2 regions of the Limosilactobacillus portuensis genome follow, and region 1 is predicted to be linked to the other one. Evidence: a T-box and tRNA genes for the amino acid it is inferred to sense, from the RefSeq annotation. Region 1 holds a T-box; the other holds one or more tRNA genes.
The links. A T-box is a leader RNA that pairs with one kind of tRNA and senses whether it is charged. The one in region 1 lies ahead of tyrS (tyrosine--tRNA ligase), so its partner is inferred to be a tRNA-Tyr.
Positions count from the first base shown of each region.

Region 2: it has a tRNA-Tyr gene. The T-box ahead of tyrS (tyrosine--tRNA ligase) is inferred to sense a tRNA for this amino acid. The anticodon was not compared.

Region 1 is NZ_CP117296.1:32,066-46,886, forward strand. It holds gene purM (phosphoribosylformylglycinamidine cyclo-ligase) at 1-238, shown strand, start outside; gene purN (phosphoribosylglycinamide formyltransferase) at 248-826, shown strand; gene purH (bifunctional phosphoribosylaminoimidazolecarboxamide formyltransferase/IMP cyclohydrolase) at 830-2,368, shown strand; gene purD (phosphoribosylamine--glycine ligase) at 2,677-3,933, shown strand; gene PRK60_RS00180 (2,3-diphosphoglycerate-dependent phosphoglycerate mutase) at 4,064-4,750, shown strand; gene PRK60_RS00185 (hypothetical protein) at 4,963-5,391, shown strand; THF riboswitch at 5,581-5,674, shown strand; gene PRK60_RS00190 (folate family ECF transporter S component) at 5,733-6,281, shown strand; gene PRK60_RS00195 (hypothetical protein) at 6,482-7,489, shown strand; T-box leader at 7,586-7,788, shown strand; gene tyrS (tyrosine--tRNA ligase) at 7,844-9,097, shown strand; rRNA gene PRK60_RS00205 (16S ribosomal RNA) at 9,636-11,210, shown strand; rRNA gene PRK60_RS00210 (23S ribosomal RNA) at 11,415-14,336, shown strand; rRNA gene rrf (5S ribosomal RNA) at 14,412-14,528, shown strand; tRNA gene PRK60_RS00220 (tRNA-Thr) at 14,534-14,606, shown strand.
Region 2 is NZ_CP117296.1:473,666-488,486, reverse strand. It holds gene PRK60_RS02340 (SufD family Fe-S cluster assembly protein) at 1-342, opposite strand, end outside; gene nrdG (anaerobic ribonucleoside-triphosphate reductase activating protein) at 355-942, opposite strand; gene nrdD (anaerobic ribonucleoside-triphosphate reductase) at 955-3,189, opposite strand; tRNA gene PRK60_RS02325 (tRNA-Leu) at 3,928-4,012, opposite strand; tRNA gene PRK60_RS02320 (tRNA-Cys) at 4,041-4,111, opposite strand; tRNA gene PRK60_RS02315 (tRNA-His) at 4,153-4,227, opposite strand; tRNA gene PRK60_RS02310 (tRNA-Trp) at 4,245-4,315, opposite strand; tRNA gene PRK60_RS02305 (tRNA-Tyr) at 4,322-4,404, opposite strand; tRNA gene PRK60_RS02300 (tRNA-Phe) at 4,410-4,482, opposite strand; tRNA gene PRK60_RS02295 (tRNA-Val) at 4,535-4,607, opposite strand; tRNA gene PRK60_RS02290 (tRNA-Glu) at 4,616-4,687, opposite strand; tRNA gene PRK60_RS02285 (tRNA-Ser) at 4,695-4,786, opposite strand; rRNA gene rrf (5S ribosomal RNA) at 4,835-4,951, opposite strand; rRNA gene PRK60_RS02275 (23S ribosomal RNA) at 5,027-7,948, opposite strand; rRNA gene PRK60_RS02270 (16S ribosomal RNA) at 8,153-9,727, opposite strand; gene PRK60_RS02265 (DUF1797 family protein) at 10,132-10,335, opposite strand; gene PRK60_RS02260 (lysylphosphatidylglycerol synthase transmembrane domain-containing protein) at 10,545-11,564, opposite strand; gene PRK60_RS02255 (glycosyltransferase family 4 protein) at 11,564-12,589, opposite strand; gene PRK60_RS02250 (glycosyltransferase family 4 protein) at 12,593-13,810, opposite strand; gene ptsP (phosphoenolpyruvate--protein phosphotransferase) at 13,968-14,821, opposite strand, start outside.

The DNA of each region.
Region 1 (14,821 bases):
AATCGATCATAAGTTATGGCCGACATTGCCAGTCTTTGATTACTTACAACAGCTTGGCCAGTTACCGCTGGCAGATTGCTTTCAAACATTTAACATGGGGATTGGCTTAGTGTTGGCAGTTGATCCTATTAATGTTGAACAGGTTCAAGAGAAGTTGAAAGAAGCAGGTGAGGCAAGTTACCAAATTGGTCACTTGCGTCAACGCCCTGAAAATGCTGAAAAGATTGAAATTAAGTGAGGTTTGAAAATGAGAGTTGCCATTTTCGCTTCCGGGAACGGAACAAACTTTGAAGTGCTAGCAAAGCATTTTCAAAGCGGTGATATTCCTGGTGAATTATCGCTGCTCTTTTGCAACCATCCAGATGCACCGGTAATGAAACGGGCACAGCGCCTTGGTGTTCCTGCTGAAAGTTTCACGGTGAAATCCTGTGGTGGGAAGGAAGAGTACGAAAAACAGCTTTTACAGTTGTTGAAAAAGTATCAAATTGACTTTATTGCTTTGGCCGGTTACCTAAGGGTAGTTGGTCCGACAATCCTGAACCAATATGAACACCGGATCGTCAACCTTCATCCCGCGTGGTTGCCAGAGTATCCAGGATTACATTCGATTGAGCGGGCATTTAATGACCGGCGGAAACAGACCGGGGTAACCGTCCACTATATCGATGCTGGTTTAGATTCTGGACCAATTATCGCCCAGCGGCACGTGCCAATTTTGCCTAGCGATACGGTAGAAACGTTGGAAGAACGGGTCCATGAGACTGAGCATCAATTATATCCCGCAGCAGTAAAACAAGTTTTGACAGAGTTAGAGAAGGAGAATTAACTTATGAAACGAGCATTGGTAAGCGTATCTGATAAGACAAATTTGGTTCCCTTTGTTAAGGGACTGGTAGAAAACGGCTTTGAGATTGTTTCTACTGGTGGAACAAAGAAGGTTTTAGATGATGCAGGAATTAATACGATCAGTATTGAAGATGTTACCCATTTTCCTGAAATTCTGGATGGTCGGGTAAAAACATTAAATCCATATGTTCATGGGGGCTTACTAGCGCGGCGTGAATTACCAGAACATATGAAGACTCTTGAAAAACTTAACATTACGCCAATTGATCTTGTCTGTGTAAATCTCTACCCGTTTAAGGAGACGATTGAAAAACCAGACGTAAAGCTTGCGGATGCAATTGAAAATATTGATATTGGTGGCCCAAGCATGGTCCGCTCAGCAGCTAAGAATTACCGTGACGTTACAATCGTCGTTGACCAAAACGACTATGATCATGTATTAGGTGAATTTAAGGAAAACGGCACGACAACATTGGAAACCCGTTCAAAGTTAGCTACCAAAGCTTTCCGTCATACGGCTGCTTATGATGCATTAATTTCTCAATACCTGACTAAAGAAAACGGCCTAGAAGATCCCGAGAAGCTAACCTTAACTTGGGACCTGAAAGAAACAATGCGTTACGGAGAAAACAGTCACCAAAAGGCTTGGCTATACCAAGATGCCTTGCCAAAATCATTCTCGATCTTATCTGCAAAACAGCTTCACGGAAAGAAACTTTCTTACAACAATATCAAGGATGCCGATGAAGCCCTCCGTTGCATTCGCGAATTTGACGAACCAGCAGTAGTTGCTATGAAGCACATGAACCCTTGCGGTATTGGGCGGGGTGAAACCTTGGAGCAAGCTTGGGATCGCGCTTATGCTGCGGATACCGTTTCAATTTTTGGTGGGGTGATTGCGTTAAACCGAAAAGTTGATTTAGCAACTGCCCAAAAGATGCATAAGATTTTCCTCGAAATCATAATTGCACCAGGATTCGATGACGATGCATACGAAATTTTGGCAAAGAAGAAGAATATCCGTTTACTCAGTCTTGATTTCAGTAAAAAGGATGAACCAACTAAGCATGAAGTTGTCTCTGTAATGGGTGGAATGCTAATGCAAGAACAGGACACCATTAAAGAAGACTATCATGACTGGAAGTGCGTAACTGATGTTCAACCAACCGAAGAACAGTTGAAGACACTGATGTTTGCTTGGAAGGCAGTTAAGCATGCTAAATCAAATGCAATTGTCCTCGCAAATGATGAACGGACGCTTGGCGTTGGTGAAGGTCAACCTAACCGGATTGATTCTCTTAAAATTGCTGTTAAGCATGCAGGGGATGATATTGACGAACGAACCGTGATGGCTTCGGATGCTTTCTTCCCGTTCGGTGATTGCGTCGAATATGCTGGTAAGCACGGTATCAAAGCAGTCGTTCAACCCGGCGGCTCCATCCGTGATCAGGAATCAATTGACATGGCTAACAAATACGGCATCGCCATGGTCACTACTGGAGTAAGACATTTTAGACACTAGAGTATGAGCCAGCAAAGAACTTGCGGAAAGTTAGCAATTTCTCCCGACGAAGGCGGTTTGCGCCTAGGAGGGAGGTTGCTAGCTCTAGGAAACTCGGGTGAAGCACTTTTAATTAGAGCGCGAGGCCGTTAAAACCTTCCGGTGGCTAACGATTTCTCCACCGAACGACGTCTTGTCGTCGGAGGTGGAGGTCGTTAGCTCGAGGAAGGTTAGGCTGAGCACGTTTCGACTCTGCTGCATTAAAGTACGAGCCAAAACACAAGTCACCAACAAAAATGATTATCCAACATCGAATTCAGGAGGATCTCATGACAGATAAAGTTAATTTATTAGTGATCGGCGAAGGGGGTCGCGAATTTGCGATTGCCAAAAAGCTGAGGGAAAGCGCTAGTGTAGACCATGTTTACTGTGCACCGGGAAATGTGGGGATGCCAAGCGTGGGAGTTGAGCCAGTGGCAATTGCTGAAAACGACTTTGCCGGCTTGATCAAATTTGCAAAAGATCACGATATTAAATGGACGTTTGTGGGACCCGAAGATTGCCTGGTTGATGGTATTGTAGATGACTTCCATGCAGCTGGATTGAAGATCTTTGGTCCCGATGCTCGGGCAGCGCAACTAGAGGGTTCAAAAGATTATGCTTTGAACTTTATGAATAATTACGGTGTACCAACTGCTAAGCATGCTTCCTATCGTGACCAAACAGCGATCCTTGAACATGTGGATCAATTTGGCTATCCGGTTGTTATCAAAGAAAATGGCCTCGCTGGAGGTAAAGGGGTTGTGATTGCCCAGGATCATGATGCTGCGGTTCGGACAATTAAAGAGATGTTTGCATCGGGACAAGCCCGGATAGTTCTTGAAGAATGTTTGAGCGGCCCTGAATATTCGATGTTTGTAGTGATCAGCAACGGTCATTATCGAATCTTACCGATGGCACAAGACCATAAACGAGCTTATGATGGCGATCGAGGTCCGAATACTGGAGGGATGGGTTCATATAGTCCACTTCCCCAGTTATCGACGGCTGATCGCCAACGGATGATTGATGAGGTGGTTAAGCCAACGGTTGATGGGTTAGTGAAAGGTGAATACCATTACCATGGTGTCCTTTATATTGGGCTGATGATGACTGCGGATGGGCCAAAGGTGATTGAATATAACGTTCGCCTTGGTGATCCGGAAACTCAGGTGGTCCTTCCGCGCTTAGATACGGATCTTTATCAACTTGTTGATGTGGCAATCAATGATCAGCCTTTACCAACAATTAGTGAGACCACTGAAGCTAGTTTTGGTGTTGTTCTAGCCTCCAAAGGGTATCCGCAAAAACCAATTCATGGTCAAAAATTAGGCTCCTTTCCTGAGAGCAGTGAAGTTGAAATTGACTATGCTAATGTGACAGGAACAGTTAGTCATTTACGAGGCGCGGGAGGACGATTATTGATGGTGCTTGCCCAAGCAGAAACTCTTCAGGAAGCTCATGATCGTGTTTACGCGTATTTAGAAAAGCTGAATCAACCAGAATGTTTTTATCGTCATGATATTGGTGCAAAAGCAGGATTATAGAACGATAATCGCGATTAATTTCACAAGATCACCGCTTCGCCTATTGGATTTTTTCAATGTTTGGATTAAAATAATTAGGTAATGCTGTATAGTAGTATAGCGATTTTAAGAAGAAAGAGGTCATTAAAACATGGCAAAACTAGTTTTAATTCGTCACGGCCAAAGTGAATGGAACCTTGCTAACAAGTTCACTGGTTGGATTGATGTTGATTTGAGCGAAAAGGGTGTTGAACAAGCTAAGAACGCTGGTAAAGCCCTTAAGGAACATGGTATTCAATTTGACTACGCATACACTTCAGTATTGAAGCGTGCTATCAAGACATTACACTATGCTCTTGAAGAATGTGACCAACTTTGGATTCCTGAAACTAAGACTTGGCGCTTGAACGAACGTCACTATGGTGCTTTACAAGGCCTTAACAAGAAGGCTACTGCTGAAAAGTACGGTGACGAACAAGTTCACATTTGGCGTCGTTCATACGATGTTTTACCTCCATTGCTGACTGCTGATGATGAAGGTTCAGCATTACACGATCGTCGTTACGCTAACTTGGATCCACGGACAGTTCCTGGTGGTGAAAACTTAAAGGTTACCTTGGAACGGGTAATTCCTTTATGGCAAGATGAAATTGCTCCAAAGCTTCTTGATGGCAAGAACGTTATCATTGCAGCTCACGGTAATTCTCTCCGTGCTTTGAGCAAGTACATCGAAAACATTTCTGATGATGACATCATGAACCTTGAAATGGCTACTGGTCAACCAGTTGTTTATGACTTTGACGAGAAGCTTAACGTTTTGAGCAAAGAAAAATACTAGAATAAATATTCTTAATGAAAAAGCCGGAAATTTCCGGCTTTTTTTTTGATGCAAAAATCAAATGGCGATCTTTCGGTTAATATAATGAACCTTGATAAAAATATTAATTGCTATTCTGATGAATACAAAATAATAAGTGCTATTAATTGCATAACGTTATTATTAAAAATATAATAATAGTGTAAATAAATATTTATCAGGAGGTTATTATTATGGCTGATTACGCAAAACGTCAATTAAAGGCATTAGATCGGATTGCTAAAAAGATTGCGGATGCTGAGGGACACTTAACTAAGATTGAAGATAGTGTAGATAACGAAAAGCATCGTACTGCTCAACACGAAACAATTAAGGATATCAAGTCAATTCTTAAGCACGCTCAGAAAGTAGATAAGGATAGCGATAAGCTCGAACGTGTTGCAGGTGAAGGACATAAGGATCCTGCTGAGAATCACTACATTTACATGGAAGATGAAGAACCAGTTATCAAAGATCTTAAGAAGGGCTTTGACGAACTGGAAAAGCAACTTGACGGCCTAGACGAGAGCAAGGGCGGCAAGATTAAGGCATTCCGTGCTGAACACCACTATCTTGAAAAAGCTCAGGAAATTTTAAAGAGCGCTGGAAAGTTCAATGATTAATTTTTAACCAGATATAATTAAATTTTATTCCACCGCAATTGGTTTAGTCTGAATCAATCGCGGTGTTTTATTATCTTATAAAGCCAAATACGAATGTTTATGGCTGACTGTGGTTAATAATCGCATGTTTTCCATATAATGTTATCTAATATATTGAATATTATCCATAATTGAGATATATTATTGAGTGTTGGGGTAGGAATTACCGAGTTATTGTCCAGCGGAACGGAATGTGAACGCTGGAAGGAAGCATTAGCTGCTTGATAATTTCGCATTCACCACAGAGACACCTGTCAATGTGTTCCCTAACAGAATAAATTTTAAGTAGGGAGTGGATTGAGATGTCATCAATTTTATCTTTTGCTGGTCCGCGGTTTACTACTAAGCGGTTAACTCTTGCTGGAATGTTGATTGCTCTTGAGGTTGTTTTAGAGAAAATCTCAATTGGTGATCCAACGATTCTTAAATTTGGTTTTGGCTTTATTGCGACTGCCTTGATTGGTTACTATTTAGGACCGTGGATTGGTGGTTGGGCCATGGTGGTCAATGATATTATTAGTAACACCATTCTTAATTCTGGAACTGCCTTTTTCCCAGGATTTACCTTTTCAGCCTTTGTTTCTGGCGTACTAGCGGGGATGTTCCTGTATAACCAGAAAGTTACTTGGCAACGGGCGCTAATTTATGAGTTCTTCCAAATTTTAGTAACTAATGTTATCTTTACAACACTTTGGATTTACATTATGAGCCTAAATACGGGAAGCACTGGGAAAACATTCTGGGCACTTTTGCTTATCCGGCTGCCTAAAGAAGTCATTACTTGGCCTTTGGAGGGAATTATTGTTTTCCTTATTTTGAAGCGATTGAGTAAGATTAATTTGAGAGTATAGCTTCTGAAGTAATTTAGTGAATTTTGACGAAGAGTTTAATAGAAAATAATTTGGGGTGCTGACCATCATTAATCGGCTTGCTGACTGTGATGGTGAGCACTTTTTGAATTTTTTATGAAAAAAGCACCATGGAAATTGAGCTTTGTTCGTTTTGTGTTATGATGAAAAATATATTCTGAAATAATTGGAGAGAGTATTAAATGAAGAAACGTTATCATTTATCCTTAAAACAGTTCATTCATGACCTGAAGGGACTAGTTAAGCCACATTACCAAACTTCAATGTGGCCACTTGGCGGAGTGATGATTATTTTCCTCGCGTTATCGTTTATTGTTGGTTATTTTGCCCAGGGAATATTAAGTTCAATGGGGATGGCCATGATGATGATTATGTACGGGATGGCATCACCTGCAGCAATTGGATTGGCTTTGCTTGAGCTGCTTCTTGCAATTGTTATTTTAGTCGCATTATCATTCTTCTATTCGTTCTTTACCACGGCTGCACAATTTACTTACCAGGATAAGGTTCGTCATCCTGAACAAATTGTCAGCGCTGGATCAGTATGGATGCACTATAAGCATTTGCGGAAGAATCAATTATGGCGGATTATTCTTTACACTGGCTTATTTGTATTCCTGTGGAGCTTGCCGTTAGATATTATTGGTGGATTAGTTGCTAAAAACCAAGCATTAGTGATTGTTTGCCGGATACTAAACGATATTGTGATGGTATGGAAAGGAATTGAATATTCCCAAGCCAATTTCCTTTACCGTGATCGTCAGCCACAATTCCTTGGTCAATCAATGCGCCATGCCCTAACCGCTAGTCGACGGTTTATGGGTGGACGTAAGTGGAACTACCTATTGATCATGCTTGTTGTAATCTTTATCCCAATGGTTGTTTGGGAAGTTATTTTCGGTGCCCTGGCATACTGGGGACTTTACACCGCAACTTACGCGTTGATATATATTGGATTGCTGTTAATGATTCTTGGCTTTGCCGCATACTTACCAGTGATTTTTGCTAGTGGTGCCCTTTACTATGAAGAAGCAAAGAAAACCGCTAACTTGGATGAAGACTTTGCTGACACGTTTAAGCCAGTTGCTGAATTAACTGGTGAGGCTTATGTTCATGAAGTTTATACACCAAAGAAAAAGGTAAAGAAAGCTAAACAAAAGCAGGATAAAAAGAAACAAGAAAATAAATAATCCTCAGTAAAAGGAAAGTCACGAAAGAAGTGGATTCTGTGGCTTTCCTTTTTATCTTGACAAAGTACTAATTCTCTAGGTACAATGACGGCAATAATAAAGGCGTTGATGTAATTTAGTAGTTTGCCAACTAGTAGATTAGAGATTAGACGGTTGCTGAAAGTCTAACGCGGTTGGCTGACGAATTACACTTACGGAGCTTTTCAATTTTGAACGGATCGTCTCGTTATCGACTAGAGAGGTAATTACTGGATTAGTAATTACAATTCAAGGTGGTAACGCGGTAAATCGTCCCTGACTTCAATATGAAGTTGGGGATTTTTTGATCTGAAATATGTTATAGGAGGCAATACGATGAACATTATTGATGAACTTGAATGGCGTGGCGCCATTAACCAAACTACTGATAAAGAAGCATTGAAGGAATTAACTGAAAATAAGAATATTGGCCTATACTGTGGGACTGACCCAACAGGTGATAGTCTTCATATCGGTCACTTAATTCCCTTTATGATTCTCAAGCGATTCCAGTTAGCAGGGCACCACCCAGTTATTATCATTGGTGGTGGAACTGGTGCAATTGGTGATCCATCTGGACGGAAAACGGAACGGACCCTTCAAACTGAATCACAGTTGGATCACAATAAGAAGGCTCTTACTGAACAAATGAAGAAACTTTTTGGTACTGAGAACTTTACGATTGTTGACAATTACACCTGGTTGAAGGACTTCACCATGATTGATTTTTTACGTGACTTTGGGAAGCTCTTTAATGTTAATACAATGTTAAATAAGGAAGTTGTTGCAAGTCGACTTGATTCAGGAATTTCCTTTACTGAGTTTACTTATCAAATTCTTCAAGCGGTAGATTTCTTGCACCTTTACCAAAATAATAGTGTGCAACTTGAAATTGGTGGGTCAGACCAATGGGGGAATATTACCGCCGGGATTGATTTGATTCATAAGGTAGAAGGACCCGATGCAAAAGTATACGGGTTGACCATTCCGTTGATGTTAAAAGCTGATGGGACGAAATTTGGTAAGACTGCTGGTGGTGCTATTTGGCTTGATCCAAAGAAGACCTCGCCTTACGAATTCTACCAATTTTGGATTAACCAGGATGATCGTGACGTTGTTAAATACCTCAAGTACTTTACCTTCTTATCTAAGGAAGAAATTGATGAGTTGGCAGAAAAAGTTCAGAAAGAACCATGGAAGCGTGAAGCTCAACGTCGGTTAGCTGAAGAAGTTACTAAGTTTGTTCATGGAGAAGAAGGATTAGCCGAAGCTCAACGGATTACTAAGGCGCTATTCTCAGGGGATATTGCTGACTTAACTACTGAGGAAATTGAACAAGCTTTCAAGGACGTTCCTTCAGTAGAAGTAGCTAATGAAAAGAAGAACATTATCTTATGGTTAGTCGATGATACCAAGATTGAACCATCACGTCGTCAAGCACGACAAGATGTTGAAAGTGGTGCTATCCATATTAATGGTGAAAAGGTAACTGATGTTGATGCAGAGATCGATCCAAGTAGCCATTTTGATGGTAAGTTTGTGATTGTTCGCCGCGGAAAGAAACGTTACTTCTTAGTTCGGGTAAAATAATTTAAAAATAAATTGTTCAGTTTATGAGTGCTTTTGCCAAAAAATGGCGGGCACTCTTTTGCTTTGTTTAAAAAATCATTAACTATATTTGCTAATTTGAATTCAATGTTCGAATTAGTTCAATACAAATGAATAGTTCTTCATATTTGCTGTTGACGAAGAAATGAAAAGAAGGTACAGTATAGTTCCTGTTGAGAGATACAAAGAGTTATTTGTTTATCTGATAAATTGTTTTTATTTCAATAAACATGTTGACTCGCTCTTAACAAGATGATATATTATAAAAGTTGTCTGTTGAGAATGATTGATGAGTTAATTTGAAAAATATCAAAATTAACTGTTGACATCCTAAAAGACATCTGATATAATAAATTTGTTAGTCAGCACTTGTTGCTGACTAAGGTAGACCTTTGAAAACTGAACAAAGTTTCGACGAATCAAATGTGTAGGGTCTTCAATCATAATGATTTGAAGCAAAACATTTGCGAAGTCAATTCGCTTAATTAATTTGAATTAGAGCTATTCAAGTTCTTATATTTTATATGAGAGTTTGATCCTGGCTCAGGATGAACGCCGGCGGTGTGCCTAATACATGCAAGTCGAGCGCACTGGCCCAACTGATATGACGTGCTTGCACTGAATTGACGTTGGATTCCCAGTGAGCGGCGGACGGGTGAGTAACACGTGGGCAACCTGCCCTGAAGCGGGGGATAACATCTGGAAACAGGTGCTAATACCGCATAACAACGAAAACCACATGGTTTTCGTTTCAAAGATGGTTTCGGCTATCACTTCAGGATGGGCCCGCGGTGCATTAGCTAGTTGGTAAGGTAACGGCTTACCAAGGCGATGATGCATAGCCGAGTTGAGAGACTGATCGGCCACAATGGAACTGAGACACGGTCCATACTCCTACGGGAGGCAGCAGTAGGGAATCTTCCACAATGGGCGCAAGCCTGATGGAGCAACACCGCGTGAGTGAAGAAGGGTTTCGGCTCGTAAAGCTCTGTTGTTGGAGAAGAACGTGCGTGAGAGTAACTGTTCACGCAGTGACGGTATCCAACCAGAAAGTCACGGCTAACTACGTGCCAGCAGCCGCGGTAATACGTAGGTGGCAAGCGTTATCCGGATTTATTGGGCGTAAAGCGAGCGCAGGCGGTTGCTTAGGTCTGATGTGAAAGCCTTCGGCTTAACCGAAGAAGTGCATCGGAAACCGGGCGACTTGAGTGCAGAAGAGGACAGTGGAACTCCATGTGTAGCGGTGGAATGCGTAGATATATGGAAGAACACCAGTGGCGAAGGCGGCTGTCTGGTCTGCAACTGACGCTGAGGCTCGAAAGCATGGGTAGCGAACAGGATTAGATACCCTGGTAGTCCATGCCGTAAACGATGAGTGCTAGGTGTTGGAGGGTTTCCGCCCTTCAGTGCCGGAGCTAACGCATTAAGCACTCCGCCTGGGGAGTACGACCGCAAGGTTGAAACTCAAAGGAATTGACGGGGGCCCGCACAAGCGGTGGAGCATGTGGTTTAATTCGAAGCTACGCGAAGAACCTTACCAGGTCTTGACATCTTGCGCTAACCTAAGAGATTAGGCGTTCCCTTCGGGGACGCAATGACAGGTGGTGCATGGTCGTCGTCAGCTCGTGTCGTGAGATGTTGGGTTAAGTCCCGCAACGAGCGCAACCCTTGTTACTAGTTGCCAGCATTTAGTTGGGCACTCTAGTGAGACTGCCGGTGACAAACCGGAGGAAGGTGGGGACGACGTCAGATCATCATGCCCCTTATGACCTGGGCTACACACGTGCTACAATGGACGGTACAACGAGTTGCGAACTCGCGAGAGTAAGCTAATCTCTTAAAGCCGTTCTCAGTTCGGACTGTAGGCTGCAACTCGCCTACACGAAGTCGGAATCGCTAGTAATCGCGGATCAGCATGCCGCGGTGAATACGTTCCCGGGCCTTGTACACACCGCCCGTCACACCATGGAAGTTTGCAATGCCCAAAGTCGGTGGCCTAACCATTTGGAGGGAACCGCCTAAGGCAGGGCAGATGACTGGGGTGAAGTCGTAACAAGGTAGCCGTAGGAGAACCTGCGGCTGGATCACCTCCTTTCTAAGGAATAAAACGGAAACCTACACATTGTGGAAACTTTGTTTAGTTTTGAGAGGTTTACTCTCAAGCTTGCACTTTGAAAACTAAATAATATCAATTTTCTTTATTAATTAACAAAACAAACCGAGAACACCGCGTTATTTTGAGTTTTTTAGAAATTAATCGCTAACTCAATTAATCGGATAATCACGAAGTGATTATCAAGGTTAAGTTATGAAGGGCGCATGGTGAATGCCTTGGTACTAGGAGCCGATGAAGGACGGGACTAACACCGATATGCTTCGGGGAGCGGTAAGTACGCTTTGATCCGGAGATTTCCGAATGGGGAAACCCAACCAACTTAGTCGTTGGTTGCTTGACTAGTGAATCTATAGCTAGCAAGCGGTAGACGCAGTGAACTGAAACATCTCAGTAGCTGCAGGAAGAGAAAGAAACATCGATTCCCTTAGTAGCGGCGAGCGAACGGGGAAGAGCCCAAACCAACGAGCTTGCTCGTTGGGGTTGTAGGACTGAACATTTGAGTTACCAAAGAGCGACGTAGTCGAAACAGTTGGGAAGCTGTGCCAGAGATGGTGAAAGCCCAGTAGACGAAACGGCACTCTCTCAGTTCAGGATCCTGAGTACGGCGGGACACGTGAAACCCCGTCGGAAGCAGCGAGGACCATCTCGCAAGGCTAAATACTCCCTAGTGACCGATAGTGAACCAGTACCGTGAGGGAAAGGTGAAAAGCACCCCGGAAGGGGAGTGAAATAGTTCCTGAAACCATGTGCCTACAAGCTGTCGGAGCCCATTAATGGGTGACGGCGTGCCTCTTGCAGAATGAACCGGCGAGTTACGATTGCATGCAAGGTTAAGGTGGAAAAACCGGAGCCGCAGCGAAAGCGAGTCTGAAATGGGCGTACGAAGTATGTAGTTGTAGACCCGAAACCAGGTGACCTACCCATGTCTAGGTTGAAGGTGCGGTAAAGCGCACTGGAGGACCGAACCCGTGTCAGTTGAAAATGGCTGGGATGAGGTGTGGGTAGCGGTGAAATTCCAAACGAACTTGGAGATAGCTGGTTCTCTCCGAAATCTCTTTAGGGGGAGCCTTGGGAAAAAGAATCGTGGAGGTAGAGCTACTGTTTGGACAAGGGGCCCGTCATAGGTTACCAACTTCAGATAAACTCCGAATGCCATTGATTTATGCCCAGGAGTCACACGATGAGTGATAAGATCCACCGTGTAAAGGGGAACAGCCCAGATCACCAGTTAAGGTCCCTAAATATATGCTAAGTGGAAAAGGATGTGGAGTTGCATAGACAACTAGGATGTTGGCTCAGAAGCAGCCACCATTTAAAGAGTGCGTAATAGCTCACTAGTCGAGTGATTCTGCGCCGAAAATGTACCGGGGCTAAGCATATTACCGAAACTGTGGATGTGCACTACGTGCACGTGATAGGAGAGCGTTCTAAGGGCGGTGAAGCTAGACCGTGAGGACTGGTGGAGCGCTTAGAAGTGAGAATGCCGGTATGAGTAGCGAAAGACAGGTGAGAATCCTGTCCACCGAATGACTAAGGTTTCCTGGGGAAGGCTCGTCCTCCCAGGGTAAGTCGGGACCTAAGCCGAGGCCGAGAGGCGTAGGCGATGGATAACAGGTTGAGATTCCTGTACCAGTTAACTGCGTTTGACGATGGAGGGACGCAGGAGGCTAAGCAAACCTCACGATTGGAAGAGTGGGGCCAAGCAGTAAGTCAGGATGTGAGTCAAATGCTTACATCCGGGTTGACAAGCTGTGATGGGGAGCGAAATTACAGTAGCGAAGTTGCCGATGTCACACTGCCGAGAAAAGCTTCTAAGGAGCACGTTAACTGCCCGTACCGCAAACCGACACAGGTAGTCGAGGAGAGAATCCTAAGGTGAGCGAGTGAACTCTCGTTAAGGAACTCGGCAAAATGACCCCGTAACTTCGGGAGAAGGGGTGCTGGTCGCAAGACCAGCCGCAGTGAATAGGCCCAGGCGACTGTTTATCAAAAACACAGGTTTCTGCAAAATCGTAAGATGAAGTATAGGGGCTGACGCCTGCCCGGTGCTGGAAGGTTAAAAGGAAGGGTTAGCTTCGGCGAAGCTCTGAATTGAAGCCCCAGTAAACGGCGGCCGTAACTATAACGGTCCTAAGGTAGCGAAATTCCTTGTCGGGTAAGTTCCGACCCGCACGAAAGGCGTAACGATCTGGGCGCTGTCTCAACGAGAGACTCGGTGAAATTGAAATCCCTGTGAAGATGCAGGGTACCCGCGACAGGACGGAAAGACCCCATGGAGCTTTACTGTAGCTTGATATTGAGTGTTTGTACTGCTTGTACAGGATAGGTAGGAGCCATAGAAGTCGGAACGCTAGTTTCGACGGAGGCGTTGGTGGGATACTACCCTTGCATTATGACCACTCTAACCCGCAGCACTGAACGTGCTGGGAGACAGTGTCAGGTGGGCAGTTTGACTGGGGCGGTCGCCTCCTAAAAGGTAACGGAGGCGCCCAAAGGTTCGCTCAGAATGGTTGGAAATCATTCGCAGAGTGTAAAGGCACAAGCGAGCTTGACTGCGAGACAGACAGGTCGAGCAGGGACGAAAGTCGGGCTTAGTGATCCGGTGGTTCCGCATGGAAGGGCCATCGCTCAACGGATAAAAGCTACCCTGGGGATAACAGGCTTATCTCCCCCAAGAGTCCACATCGACGGGGAGGTTTGGCACCTCGATGTCGGCTCATCGCATCCTGGGGCTGTAGTCGGTCCCAAGGGTTGGGCTGTTCGCCCATTAAAGCGGTACGCGAGCTGGGTTCAGAACGTCGTGAGACAGTTCGGTCCCTATCCGTCGCGGGCGGAGGAAATTTGAGAGGACCTGTCCTTAGTACGAGAGGACCGGGATGGACATACCGCTGGTGTACCAGTTGTTCCGCCAGGAGCACCGCTGGGTAGCTATGTATGGACGAGATAAACGCTGAAAGCATCTAAGTGTGAAACTCGCCTCAAGATGAGATTTCCCATTCCTTCGGGAAGTAAGACCCCACAAAGATGATGTGGTAGATAGGATGGAAGTGGAAGTGCCGTGAGGCATGGAGCGGACCATTACTAATCGGTCGAGGACTTAACCAAGTTAAGCGGTAAGGTTTGGAAGAAGAGCGATATTGTTTAGTTTTGAGAGCGCAAGCTCTTGCCCGGAAGGGTAAGTGTGGTGATGATGGCTTGAAGGATACACCTGTTCCCATGCCGAACACAGAAGTTAAGCTTCAACACGCCAAAAGTAGTTGGGGGATCGCTCCCTGCGAGGATAGGACGTTGCCACGCTTGATGCTGACTTAGCTCAGTTGGCAGAGCACGTCATTAGTAATGATGAGGTCGGAGGTTCGAATCCTCTAGTCAGCATTATTAATATTTAAAGCCTATAGATTAAGTTAACGTTACTTAGTCTATAGGCTTTTTGTTGTATTTGATTTATAAAATGTTTTTTGAAATATGATTTTAAATATGTGTAGAAAAAACGATAAATAATTATCAATTTTGATTACTCTAAGTGATATAAGTTAAAAACATTACCATGTTTTTTTAAGCTAATAAAACTAAACTTTTAACGCCATAGT
Region 2 (14,821 bases), 440 kb from region 1:
AATAAATTGACCAGTATCCATTAATGCCAGGTGAAGTGCATTCAACTGGTTATCTTGCCAGCGAACTGCTTTTTCCATCAAGTTTTCCTGTAATAATTCGGGATATTTCTGAACAGCCACATTGATTGGCAGTGCTACAAAATCATCCCCATCATGATTCAGTGATAAAGATTCATCATTACCAGCAATACTTGGTTGCTGCCACTTTGCTAACCATGCTTGCTGGTGATTGGCTAACGGAAACCGTTTTTGCAACATTATTGCTAATGAACGCTTCTTTTGGAGCCAGTCTGGTTGTCCCTGACTAGCCTTTTGAACAGTCTTCAATAATTCTTCATTCATTCATTTCACCTGTTAATGGACTAACTTATCCCAAATAACCACTTTGCCACTAGCAAATGACTTAGGGACATCAATAATTCGTTGATTGGAACTGCCCCGGAATTGTAAAGTCAGATCCTTTTTTGCCAACAAGAACCGACCATCAACCAGAATATCAATATTATGAAGCATTTCCAATTTATCATCAGAATCCTTCAATAGTTCTTCCCAGGTATATCCAGACCATGACCAAATATCTTTAGTATGGCCGAATTCTTTTCGTAACCGGTGAATTAGCTTTAAACAAACCTGAGTGTTTAAGAACGGTTCGCCGCCAAGAAGAGTAAGCCCCTGAACATAACTTTGCGAAAGATCCTCCATTATCTGATCTTCAAGTTCCTGGGTATAAGGCTGTCCATAGTGAAAATTTTGTGCCGCCTTATTGTAGCAACCCGGACAATTAAATAAACAACCACTAACATAAACACTGCATCGAACCCCTTCACCATCAACAAAATTAAACGGTTTATAGTCCGCTACGTATTGAAGTGAATGATCCTTTGCCAACCACTCCTTTGGTTGTGGATTTTTTGGTAATCTTTGCGGCCTTTTCTCTACCATTCTAATCCCCCACTAAATTTGATCGCCATTAATGGCAGCCCGATCTTCTTTTGAATCGAATTGACGATTTTGTTCAAACTGAGCAGCCGACTTAATCATTGAAGAACTCATATGCTTTACTCGGTGGATAATTTCCTCGTGCCGACCATGAACCATTGGTCGCTGTTGTGGATTACCTAAGTAGCCACAAGTCCGCTTAACAACGTCACACGTTGCCGGATCGTGGTTCCCACATTGCGGACACTTAAACCCACGTGCAGTTGCCTCAAATTCGCCTTTAAAGCCACACTTAAAGCATTGATCAATTGCGGTATTTGTTCCTAAGTAGCCAACATGATCATAAGCCCAGTCCCAAACTGCTTCGAGCGCCTTCGGATTTTGACGAAGATTTGGATACTCGCAATAGTGAATAAAACCACCGGCAGCTTGGTATGGGAACGCTTCTTCAAATTCTAGTTTCTCAAATGGTGTCGGATGCTTGCGAACATCATAGTGGAAACTGTTAGTGTAATATTCCTTATCAGTAACATCCTCAATCCGGCCAAATTTTTTAAGGTCATTTTGGCAGAAAGTATCAGTCAATGATTCAGCGGGAGTTGAGTAAAGACTGTAGTGGTAGCCTTCTTCGCTTTCCCATTTAGCACAAAGTTCATGCATCGCCTTAGCAATCGAAACTGCAAAGTCATGAGCTTCCTGGTTATGTTCCCAATTTGAACCATAAAAGGTGGTGCAAACTTCATACAATCCAATGTACCCCAAAGAAATGGTTGCTCGACTATTTTTAAAGACTTCATCAACACTATCAGTCCGCTTTAGTCGCTTTCCAAACGCACCATACATGTAAAGCAATGGTGCATTTTCGGGCTTGGCCTGCTTTGTCCGCGCAATCCGGTACTTCAAGGCAGTGTGACAAATATTCATCTTTTCTTGGAAAATTTGCCAAAAGAGTTCCTTATCGCCTTGAGCTTCAAGGGCAATTCGCGGTAAGTTAACCGTTACAACCCCAAGATTCATTCGACCAGAATTAACCTCTTTACCGGTTTCAGGGTCTTTCCACCCTTGCAAGAACGAACGACATCCCATTGGTGTCTTAAAACTGCCAGTGATTTCTTTAATTTTGTCATACATTAGTAGGTCTGGGTACATCCGCTTAGTTGAACATTCAAGTGCAAGTTGCTTGATATCATAATTTGGATCACCAGGTTGTAAGTTTAACCCACGCTTCAATGTAAAAATCAATTTAGGGAAGATTGCTGTCCGGTGTTCCTTTCCCAGTCCCTTAATCCGGATCTGCAGAATTGCTTTTTGAATCTCCCGGCTAATCCAGCTAGTCCCTAGGCCAAAGTTAATTGTGGTAAATGGTGTTTGACCCTGACTTGAATAAAGAGTGTTGATCTCATATTCCAGGGCCTGCATTGCATCATAAATATCCTTCTTTGTCTTCGCCCGAGCAAATTCTTCCCGCTTTTCAGGAGCGATCCACTCCTCAGCATCCTTCATATGCTTTTGGTAATTCAATTTAGCATATGGTTCCAATAATTGGTCAATCCGGTTAGCGGAACAACCACCGTACTGTAATGAAGCCACGTTTGCAATAATTTGGGACATCTGAGCAGTTGCAGTTTGAATTGAACGTGGTGAAGAAACCCAAGCATTCCCAATTTTGAAGCCATTCTTGAACATTTCATCAAAGTCGATCAAGCAACAATTAGTTTCGGGAGTCACTGGGGAATAGTCCAGATCATGCCAGTGAATATCGCCACGTAAATGCGCCTTAGCTACTAAATCAGGTAACATTTTCAATCCCAAAGCACGGCTAACGACCCCTGCTTCCAGATCCCGTTGCGTATTAAAAACGTGACTATCCTTATTGGCGTTTTCGTGGACAACCCGTGAATTACGGTCAAACAATTGACTAAGCTTATATTGCGGATCAGTTGCTTCCGCGAAGTTTTCTTCGTCTTGACGACGATAGTTAACATATTTTTGAGCCAAAATGTTTTGGTCTGCTTTCTTTAGCCCTGAAATAAATGCCTGTGCAATTTCAATCGTAGAAACTGTTTTCTTTCCCATAAAGGAGAGCAGCTCTTGGTAAACAGCAGCTTTCGTTTCACTATCAGCATTTAGTTCTTTTAACACTAAGTCAATCTTATAACCGTAAAAGGGTGTCTCAGTGCCGTCACGCTTTACAACCTTTACATCGGTCAGATTTTGTAAACTTGTATCATTCATTAACTCTATTTTCATTTCTGCAGACCCCTCTTTTATTGTTTAACGATTGCTATCTTACTATTGAATAAATTGAAGAGAAAGGTTGACTTCCCCAACACAATATGTAGGGGGTAGGATATTATATCCACTATTTATTGTGATTTTTACTCAATTGAGATAATCTAATTAAGAATGATAAAGTACAAAGTCCTGCCTTATTAACTTTCTCCTGGATTTTGTATTGAAAATCCATCTTTTTTCTCTTCCTCATATTATCAATAGATAAATCACTTAACTAAAAATTTATTAGTCTAGACATATGAAAAATGATTCATATATAGCTAATCCTTAACTGATTACTTCAATAAAGTTCAGTGGAGAGGTCTAAATTTATGGTTATTTTATATTGCTTTTTATTTTGATTCCCTTATTAACTCGTGAATCATAAGTTAGCTTAACATACGCAGGCATGATAATTGGCAATGCGGTTACCAAAATCATCAAGCCAAGAATCACAGCAATCAAAATCAAGGTCATAATTCCATAGAGGACTAGGGCACAGGATTTCCATTCAAAATAAATTAAATGAAAGCAAAATCTAAGAAACATATTGAAGTGATATTAGATATCCTAAATTCGGACAATGATGTACAAACAATGTACAAGAACAAAAATAATTAATTTAAAAAGTAAAAAATAGGTTGAAGCAAGATGCATCAAGCTTCAACCTATTTCCATTATTTGCTAACTAATATTAATTATCCGTCTAAAGTATGCCTCCGGTGGGGGTCGAACCCACACTCCCTCAACGGGAACTGGATTTTGAGTCCAGCGCGTCTGCCAATTCCGCCACAGAGGCAAAATATTAATATTAGCTAACAACTAAAAGGTGGTAATCGGATTTGAACCGATGATAAAGGTTTTGCAGACCTCTGCCTTACCACTTGGCTATACCACCAAATAGTTAACGTTAAAAGTGATAAATGCCTTTTAACAAAGGGCGGTATGTGGGATTCGAACCCACGCGTGCCGGACCCACAAACCGGTGTGTTAACCAAACTTCACCAATACCGCCAAAAAATTCATAAAAGCAGGGATAGTAGGAATCGAACCCACAATGACGGTTTTGGAGACCGTAGTTATACCGTTTAACTATATCCCTATAAAATGGGGGAGAGTGGATTCGAACCACCGAACCCGAAGGAACGGTTTTACAGACCGTCGCGTTTAACCAGACTTCGCTACTCCCCCATAAATGGCGCGGGACGGAATCGAACCGCCGACACACGGAGCTTCAATCCGTTGCTCTACCAACTGAGCTACCGAGCCATTGCGATAATATGGGTTTTATTAAATTACCAAACACAACTTTCGTTGTGAATGGAGGATACAGGGCTCGAACCTGTGACCTCCTGCTTGTAAGGCAGATGCTCTCCCAACTGAGCTAATCCTCCATAAAGAGTGACCCGTGCGGGATTTGAACCCACGATACCAGCGTGAAAGGCTGGTGTCTTAACCACTTGACTAACGGGTCATAACAACGGAGAGTAAGGGATTCGAACCCTTGATACAGGCTTTAACCCGTATACAGCATTTCCAATGTTGCTCCTTCGGCCAACTCGGACAACTCTCCAAAATCCGAGCCCTGGCAACGAACCAGGTGCCAAAGCTCAATCAAATCGCGTGGCAACGTCCTATCCTCGCAGGGAGCGATCCCCCAACTACTTTTGGCGTGTTGAAGCTTAACTTCTGTGTTCGGCATGGGAACAGGTGTATCCTTCAAGCCATCATCACCACACTTACCCTTCCGGGCAAGAGCTTGCGCTCTCAAAACTAAACAATATCGCTCTTCTTCCAAACCTTACCGCTTAACTTGGTTAAGTCCTCGACCGATTAGTAATGGTCCGCTCCATGCCTCACGGCACTTCCACTTCCATCCTATCTACCACATCATCTTTGTGGGGTCTTACTTCCCGAAGGAATGGGAAATCTCATCTCGAGGCGAGTTTCACACTTAGATGCTTTCAGCGTTTATCTCGTCCATACATAGCTACCCAGCGGTGCTCCTGGCGGAACAACTGGTACACCAGCGGTATGTCCATCCCGGTCCTCTCGTACTAAGGACAGGTCCTCTCAAATTTCCTCCGCCCGCGACGGATAGGGACCGAACTGTCTCACGACGTTCTGAACCCAGCTCGCGTACCGCTTTAATGGGCGAACAGCCCAACCCTTGGGACCGACTACAGCCCCAGGATGCGATGAGCCGACATCGAGGTGCCAAACCTCCCCGTCGATGTGGACTCTTGGGGGAGATAAGCCTGTTATCCCCAGGGTAGCTTTTATCCGTTGAGCGATGGCCCTTCCATGCGGAACCACCGGATCACTAAGCCCGACTTTCGTCCCTGCTCGACCTGTCTGTCTCGCAGTCAAGCTCGCTTGTGCCTTTACACTCTGCGAATGATTTCCAACCATTCTGAGCGAACCTTTGGGCGCCTCCGTTACCTTTTAGGAGGCGACCGCCCCAGTCAAACTGCCCACCTGACACTGTCTCCCAGCACGTTCAGTGCTGCGGGTTAGAGTGGTCATAATGCAAGGGTAGTATCCCACCAACGCCTCCGTCGAAACTAGCGTTCCGACTTCTATGGCTCCTACCTATCCTGTACAAGCAGTACAAACACTCAATATCAAGCTACAGTAAAGCTCCATGGGGTCTTTCCGTCCTGTCGCGGGTACCCTGCATCTTCACAGGGATTTCAATTTCACCGAGTCTCTCGTTGAGACAGCGCCCAGATCGTTACGCCTTTCGTGCGGGTCGGAACTTACCCGACAAGGAATTTCGCTACCTTAGGACCGTTATAGTTACGGCCGCCGTTTACTGGGGCTTCAATTCAGAGCTTCGCCGAAGCTAACCCTTCCTTTTAACCTTCCAGCACCGGGCAGGCGTCAGCCCCTATACTTCATCTTACGATTTTGCAGAAACCTGTGTTTTTGATAAACAGTCGCCTGGGCCTATTCACTGCGGCTGGTCTTGCGACCAGCACCCCTTCTCCCGAAGTTACGGGGTCATTTTGCCGAGTTCCTTAACGAGAGTTCACTCGCTCACCTTAGGATTCTCTCCTCGACTACCTGTGTCGGTTTGCGGTACGGGCAGTTAACGTGCTCCTTAGAAGCTTTTCTCGGCAGTGTGACATCGGCAACTTCGCTACTGTAATTTCGCTCCCCATCACAGCTTGTCAACCCGGATGTAAGCATTTGACTCACATCCTGACTTACTGCTTGGCCCCACTCTTCCAATCGTGAGGTTTGCTTAGCCTCCTGCGTCCCTCCATCGTCAAACGCAGTTAACTGGTACAGGAATCTCAACCTGTTATCCATCGCCTACGCCTCTCGGCCTCGGCTTAGGTCCCGACTTACCCTGGGAGGACGAGCCTTCCCCAGGAAACCTTAGTCATTCGGTGGACAGGATTCTCACCTGTCTTTCGCTACTCATACCGGCATTCTCACTTCTAAGCGCTCCACCAGTCCTCACGGTCTAGCTTCACCGCCCTTAGAACGCTCTCCTATCACGTGCACGTAGTGCACATCCACAGTTTCGGTAATATGCTTAGCCCCGGTACATTTTCGGCGCAGAATCACTCGACTAGTGAGCTATTACGCACTCTTTAAATGGTGGCTGCTTCTGAGCCAACATCCTAGTTGTCTATGCAACTCCACATCCTTTTCCACTTAGCATATATTTAGGGACCTTAACTGGTGATCTGGGCTGTTCCCCTTTACACGGTGGATCTTATCACTCATCGTGTGACTCCTGGGCATAAATCAATGGCATTCGGAGTTTATCTGAAGTTGGTAACCTATGACGGGCCCCTTGTCCAAACAGTAGCTCTACCTCCACGATTCTTTTTCCCAAGGCTCCCCCTAAAGAGATTTCGGAGAGAACCAGCTATCTCCAAGTTCGTTTGGAATTTCACCGCTACCCACACCTCATCCCAGCCATTTTCAACTGACACGGGTTCGGTCCTCCAGTGCGCTTTACCGCACCTTCAACCTAGACATGGGTAGGTCACCTGGTTTCGGGTCTACAACTACATACTTCGTACGCCCATTTCAGACTCGCTTTCGCTGCGGCTCCGGTTTTTCCACCTTAACCTTGCATGCAATCGTAACTCGCCGGTTCATTCTGCAAGAGGCACGCCGTCACCCATTAATGGGCTCCGACAGCTTGTAGGCACATGGTTTCAGGAACTATTTCACTCCCCTTCCGGGGTGCTTTTCACCTTTCCCTCACGGTACTGGTTCACTATCGGTCACTAGGGAGTATTTAGCCTTGCGAGATGGTCCTCGCTGCTTCCGACGGGGTTTCACGTGTCCCGCCGTACTCAGGATCCTGAACTGAGAGAGTGCCGTTTCGTCTACTGGGCTTTCACCATCTCTGGCACAGCTTCCCAACTGTTTCGACTACGTCGCTCTTTGGTAACTCAAATGTTCAGTCCTACAACCCCAACGAGCAAGCTCGTTGGTTTGGGCTCTTCCCCGTTCGCTCGCCGCTACTAAGGGAATCGATGTTTCTTTCTCTTCCTGCAGCTACTGAGATGTTTCAGTTCACTGCGTCTACCGCTTGCTAGCTATAGATTCACTAGTCAAGCAACCAACGACTAAGTTGGTTGGGTTTCCCCATTCGGAAATCTCCGGATCAAAGCGTACTTACCGCTCCCCGAAGCATATCGGTGTTAGTCCCGTCCTTCATCGGCTCCTAGTACCAAGGCATTCACCATGCGCCCTTCATAACTTAACCTTGATAATCACTTCGTGATTATCCGATTAATTGAGTTAGCGATTAATTTCTAAAAAACTCAAAATAACGCGGTGTTCTCGGTTTGTTTTGTTAATTAATAAAGAAAATTGATATTATTTAGTTTTCAAAGTGCAAGCTTGAGAGTAAACCTCTCAAAACTAAACAAAGTTTCCACAATGTGTAGGTTTCCGTTTTATTCCTTAGAAAGGAGGTGATCCAGCCGCAGGTTCTCCTACGGCTACCTTGTTACGACTTCACCCCAGTCATCTGCCCTGCCTTAGGCGGTTCCCTCCAAATGGTTAGGCCACCGACTTTGGGCATTGCAAACTTCCATGGTGTGACGGGCGGTGTGTACAAGGCCCGGGAACGTATTCACCGCGGCATGCTGATCCGCGATTACTAGCGATTCCGACTTCGTGTAGGCGAGTTGCAGCCTACAGTCCGAACTGAGAACGGCTTTAAGAGATTAGCTTACTCTCGCGAGTTCGCAACTCGTTGTACCGTCCATTGTAGCACGTGTGTAGCCCAGGTCATAAGGGGCATGATGATCTGACGTCGTCCCCACCTTCCTCCGGTTTGTCACCGGCAGTCTCACTAGAGTGCCCAACTAAATGCTGGCAACTAGTAACAAGGGTTGCGCTCGTTGCGGGACTTAACCCAACATCTCACGACACGAGCTGACGACGACCATGCACCACCTGTCATTGCGTCCCCGAAGGGAACGCCTAATCTCTTAGGTTAGCGCAAGATGTCAAGACCTGGTAAGGTTCTTCGCGTAGCTTCGAATTAAACCACATGCTCCACCGCTTGTGCGGGCCCCCGTCAATTCCTTTGAGTTTCAACCTTGCGGTCGTACTCCCCAGGCGGAGTGCTTAATGCGTTAGCTCCGGCACTGAAGGGCGGAAACCCTCCAACACCTAGCACTCATCGTTTACGGCATGGACTACCAGGGTATCTAATCCTGTTCGCTACCCATGCTTTCGAGCCTCAGCGTCAGTTGCAGACCAGACAGCCGCCTTCGCCACTGGTGTTCTTCCATATATCTACGCATTCCACCGCTACACATGGAGTTCCACTGTCCTCTTCTGCACTCAAGTCGCCCGGTTTCCGATGCACTTCTTCGGTTAAGCCGAAGGCTTTCACATCAGACCTAAGCAACCGCCTGCGCTCGCTTTACGCCCAATAAATCCGGATAACGCTTGCCACCTACGTATTACCGCGGCTGCTGGCACGTAGTTAGCCGTGACTTTCTGGTTGGATACCGTCACTGCGTGAACAGTTACTCTCACGCACGTTCTTCTCCAACAACAGAGCTTTACGAGCCGAAACCCTTCTTCACTCACGCGGTGTTGCTCCATCAGGCTTGCGCCCATTGTGGAAGATTCCCTACTGCTGCCTCCCGTAGGAGTATGGACCGTGTCTCAGTTCCATTGTGGCCGATCAGTCTCTCAACTCGGCTATGCATCATCGCCTTGGTAAGCCGTTACCTTACCAACTAGCTAATGCACCGCGGGCCCATCCTGAAGTGATAGCCGAAACCATCTTTGAAACGAAAACCATGTGGTTTTCGTTGTTATGCGGTATTAGCACCTGTTTCCAGATGTTATCCCCCGTTTCAGGGCAGGTTGCCCACGTGTTACTCACCCGTCCGCCGCTCACTGGGAATCCAACGTCAATTCAGTGCAAGCACGTCATATCAGTTGGGCCAGTGCGCTCGACTTGCATGTATTAGGCACACCGCCGGCGTTCATCCTGAGCCAGGATCAAACTCTCATATAAAATATAAGAACTTGAATAGCTCTAATTCAAATTAATTAAGCGAATTGACTTCGCAAATGTTTTGCTTCAAATCATTATGATTGAAGACCCTACACATTTGATTCGTCGAAACTTTGTTCAGTTTTCAAAGGTCTACTTTGTTCAACTGCAAAGCTGAACAACATTTAAGATTATATCGCATGCCCATTCTAATGTCAACAATTAATTTCACTTAATTGAATCGCCAAAGATTAAATCATTAATCTCAACAAGCAGCTTAAATAATATATCATGACAACAAATTAATGTCAACATATTATTTCAAATGAATTTACAATCAAATGTAACGTCCATTTATATTGTCTCACAGACAACGATAACTAATATACCTTGTTCATCAGTCCACGTCAATAGGAAATTTTAATTTAAAAAGTATGTTTAAAATCATATAAGCAATTAAAAACTTCAATTGCGGCTAAATCAATATCGTCAAAACGAAATCGTTCTCGTGGACGATAGCGTTCAAAAATAAATTCACGGCTTGATCGAATATACGTCACCTCACAAAGAGGAATTCCAAACTGTTCAAAGATTCTTTTCTGTCTATTATTAGAGTGATCAAGCGCCATTGCTTGAAGTCGTTTAATAATTTTTTCTAAATTTGAAGAGTACACCCTTTATCCCTCACATTCATTTTAAATAATGAGGGCGAGAAAATCTTTCTCACCCTCACTCTACTTGAATATATAAAATCCAATTACACAAAAATAAACTTGCTTTCCATTGGAAGCTTCTAAATTATGCTAATCATTCACCATGATTCGATAATCCATAAAATTTATTTGCGATGTTGAACTCGATTTGGCTTGACGATTAAAGCAATTATTCCAGCAAACATCCCAAAATAATACGTTAGTAACCGCCAAAGAAGCATTGCTAAAATCAATTTAGTATTTGAATTGACAAAACTAGCAAATAAAACTGAAAAGCTATACTCTGCTCCTCCTGCACCCCCAGGAATTGGAAATAGCGAAATCACCATAAAAATTAACACATGCAGGCTAACCACCATTATGAAGTTAATATGATGAACACCTAACGCAAGAAGAATAAAATACGGAATAATGTAGTAGAAAAAGAGCTGAGCGATTGTGACAACGCATACCTTTGCTAACTTACCATATTCCTTTTTCATTTTTAAACTTTCCTGATAGAAAGAATCAATTTTCTCGTTCAAAAGAATTTTCATTCTCTCATATCGCTTGGCTTTCATAAATAACGCAAGCGGTTTAATAAGCAGGTTAATTGCTTTTTTAGTAAAGTGGTACCAATACATTACCATTAGTAGGCCAACAATAACAGCAAGGTGAATTGTAAAGCCAAAGACAACTAATAATGCTAATGCATGAAGCTTTTCTTCAATATAGTGAAACCCAATTAGCAGTGAGATAAGGAAATTTACCACAATCATTGCTTGGAAAACAACAAATTTCATCAGAAGAACTGAACTAGCAATCCCCCCGTCAACACCTGATTGAATCATTGCTACTAACTGTGCAGGCTGTCCGCCAGTTGAAAATGGGGTAATCCCATTAAATAACTGTTCAATTAAAGGTAACCGAAATGAGTCTTTCCAGGTAAAATCTGGATAGCGATCCTTCATGAATATCTTTACCACAACTCCCTCTAAACCAAGGTAAAGACAAATACAAATAACCGCAACGAGCATCCATCCCCAATTAATTGTATTAAATTCCTGAATTAAAACATGAAGATTAATGTCACGTAAGGCGTATACAAAAATCCCCACCCCAATCAGGAGCATCATAGCCAGGACGCCCCAATTACGTCGGCTCATTAATTAGCCTCCTTTGCTTGTTGTCGGTAAAAGCGATCCCAAACCCTTGCAAGATGTTCTTTCGAGTAACGCTTTGAAGTTTCAACCGCTTGTTTCCGTAAGTAATTCAATCTTTCTGGATTATGGGTAAGCTCTACAAGCTTAGTTTGCATCTCACCGACATCCTTAGCTGGCTCGTAGTCCCCATCAATAATTGAATGATATAAATCAAGATCACGAAGCATCACCGGGGTTCCACAACTAAATGCTTCAAGAACTGACATCGGGAATAGTTCGTTAAATGACGGAAGTAAGAATAAGTCAGTAGCATTATTTAATTCTGCAATCTCTTTTCGACTAACAATACCAGTAAATAGCAAATTTGTTGGTGGATTATCAACGACTTTTTTTAACTCACTGTAACCATCAGTTAATCGACCAAACGAAAAGCCGCCTGCCCACACAAACTGAATATCAGGATTTTGTTGAGCTAGTTTAATAAAGTCAGGGACTCCTTTTCGCTCCTGGATCTGACCGCTTCCAAGAACCACGAACTTATCCGCTGGTAAATGATACTTTTGCCGATATTTTTGACGAGTTGACTTGTCAACCGGGAAAAAGTTATCTGAATCAACAAAGTTAGGAATATACGTTACATGATCACGAGGAATTCCGTATGCTACTAACTTATCAATAAAGGATGGATTAACAACAACCAAGTGATCCATCCTTTTATAAAAGGCGATTACATACCGATAAAAAAGTCCACGAAATGGTTGTGGGATTTGCAGGCTTCCCTCTAAAGTTTCGGGAAGAAAGTGAACGTAGCCGATTTTCCGTCCACGCTTTTTAGAAAACGTTGAGAAATAAAAGGGCAGATCAATCGTGTGGTAATGACTGATCTGACTTTTTCGATATTTATTAATCGCAATGTCAAACTGATCGGCAAAGCGAGTTCTTAAAAGATGAATTAATTCTATGTAAGCACTGCCGACCCCTTGTCCAGCAACCTTATCGGCAGACGAAAACATGGTAATTTTTAACATTGCTTAACTCCTCGATCGATGAAAAAGATTCCGAAACGTACCCTTTGATTGATCAGATTGCTTCTCAGCCATTGTCTCTTGGCAATCCCGATAAAATTTAAGGATCCGCTGAGCAAATACTTCAGCAGAAATCTCGTGTAACTTTGCATCACGTTTATCTTGTTCTTCAGGTGTCCGTGGATTATTAAGGTAACGGAGAACACCGTTAACAAGATCAATTCGTTTTTGAAAGCTAACCCCAATTGCTGGATCATCAATTAACTCATCGGTATAGTCACTTCTCATTACCACAATCGGTAAATCAGACGCCAACGCTTCATCGTATGTCAATCCCTGTGATTCAGAATCAGACGCCGAAACAAAAACATTTGCCATTTGATAGTAGTGATGAACGTCATCATTATCAACCTGACCCGCAAACTGAATATGATCAGTCAAATGCAGGTGACGAACCTGACGTTCCAAAGTTTCTCTTGCAGGTCCATCCCCGACTATCAATAACTGAGCATCAGGCTTTTTAGCTAAAATATCGGGCATCGCTTCAATCAAGGTATGAATATTCTTTTCAAATGCAAGCCGACTTAGCGATAAGAGCACTGGTGTATCTGGTTTATATCCCCACTTGGCACGAAGAGCATCCTTCTCTTCAACGGAATCCCGCTGACCATATACTCGCAAATTAATCCCAGTTGGAATAATCCGAATTGGCGCGTCAACATTATAAGAACGCATCGTCTCTAACACCCGTTCACTCGGTGCTACTACTCCAGAAATATTATGAAGATAGATATGGGCTAACCGACCAACATCCTTTGGCTTCAGAATATGGCCATTAGCAATATAATGAAGGTAGTCCTGATACATTGTGTGATAGGTATGAAGGCAGGGGATGTTTAAGTGATGAGCAACAACCTTGCCCATTACACCTAATGAAAATTCAGTTTGATTATGCACAATATCTAATTGAAGTTTCTCTGCAATCTTGATTGCGCGAAAGGCACCCCGAATCGCAATTCTTCTGTCCGTAAATGACACAAAGGGAATACTTGGAAAACGGTAAATACCATTTTCCTCGTCATCGTCCTTTGCTTTAGGATCCGTTGTGGTAAAAATATATACCTGGTGTCCCTGAGCAATTAGTTCATCACGGAGCGTCTTAATCGACGTCGCAACTCCGCTTACTTGGGGAAAATATGTATCTGTAAAAAGACCTATCTTCAAGATAATTGCTCCTTTTTTCTTTAATCTCAATTTAAAATAATTGCAAGATCATTATACAAAAGCATTTAACAATCCGCAAAAAGATATCCCAACAATTGTAGACTGTTCAATCAGCAACAACAAGTTTTTTTGACAAATATTAAGATCACTTAAGGATTTATTCGATAATTTTAGGGACCGCCTGACGAATCAATCGTTCAACTTCGGCAGCGGTTACCGCATTAAGAGCTTTATGGACTAACGGTTGTAGTTGGCGAGTATTAAGTTGATTAATTAATGATCGAATATGTAAAATACTACTACTATTCATGGAGAACTCATCTAATCCCATCGCCATTAACAATGGGGTTGCTAATGGGTTACTTGCCATTTCACCGCACATACTTACCCATTTACCTTCAGCGTGAGCGGCATCAATGACTTGCTTAACCAAACGAAGAACAGCCGGATGCAATTCTTGGTAAAGATAGGCGACACGAGGATCTCCCCGGTCAGCTGCAAATAGGTATTGAATTAGATCATTACTGCCAATACTAAAGAAATCGACCTCGCGGGCAAAGACATCTGCCATCACAGCACTTGAGGGAATTTCGAGCATCATTCCAACTTCAATATTATCTGCCACTTGAACGCCTTCATCTAATAGATGTTGCCGCTCTTCATCCAAAATTTTTCGTGCCTGCCAAAATTCTTCAACTGTTGCGATCATCGGAAACATAATTGCAAGACGTCCATATACAGACGAGCGGAGAAGTGCCCGCAACTGTGGACGAAGAATTTCAGGTTTAGCGAGGCCAATTCGAATTGCCCGAAAACCAAGAAACGGGTTATTTTCTTGAGGCAGCTTTAGCATTCCAAGTTTTTTATCGCCACCAATATCAAGCGTGCGGACCACGACTCGTTGTCCCGGCATTTCGGTTAAAATTTGTTTATAAGCCTGTGCTTGCTCTTCTTCCCCGGGAAGCTGTTCACTACCTGCATACAAGAATTCGCTCCGAATAAGACCTATTC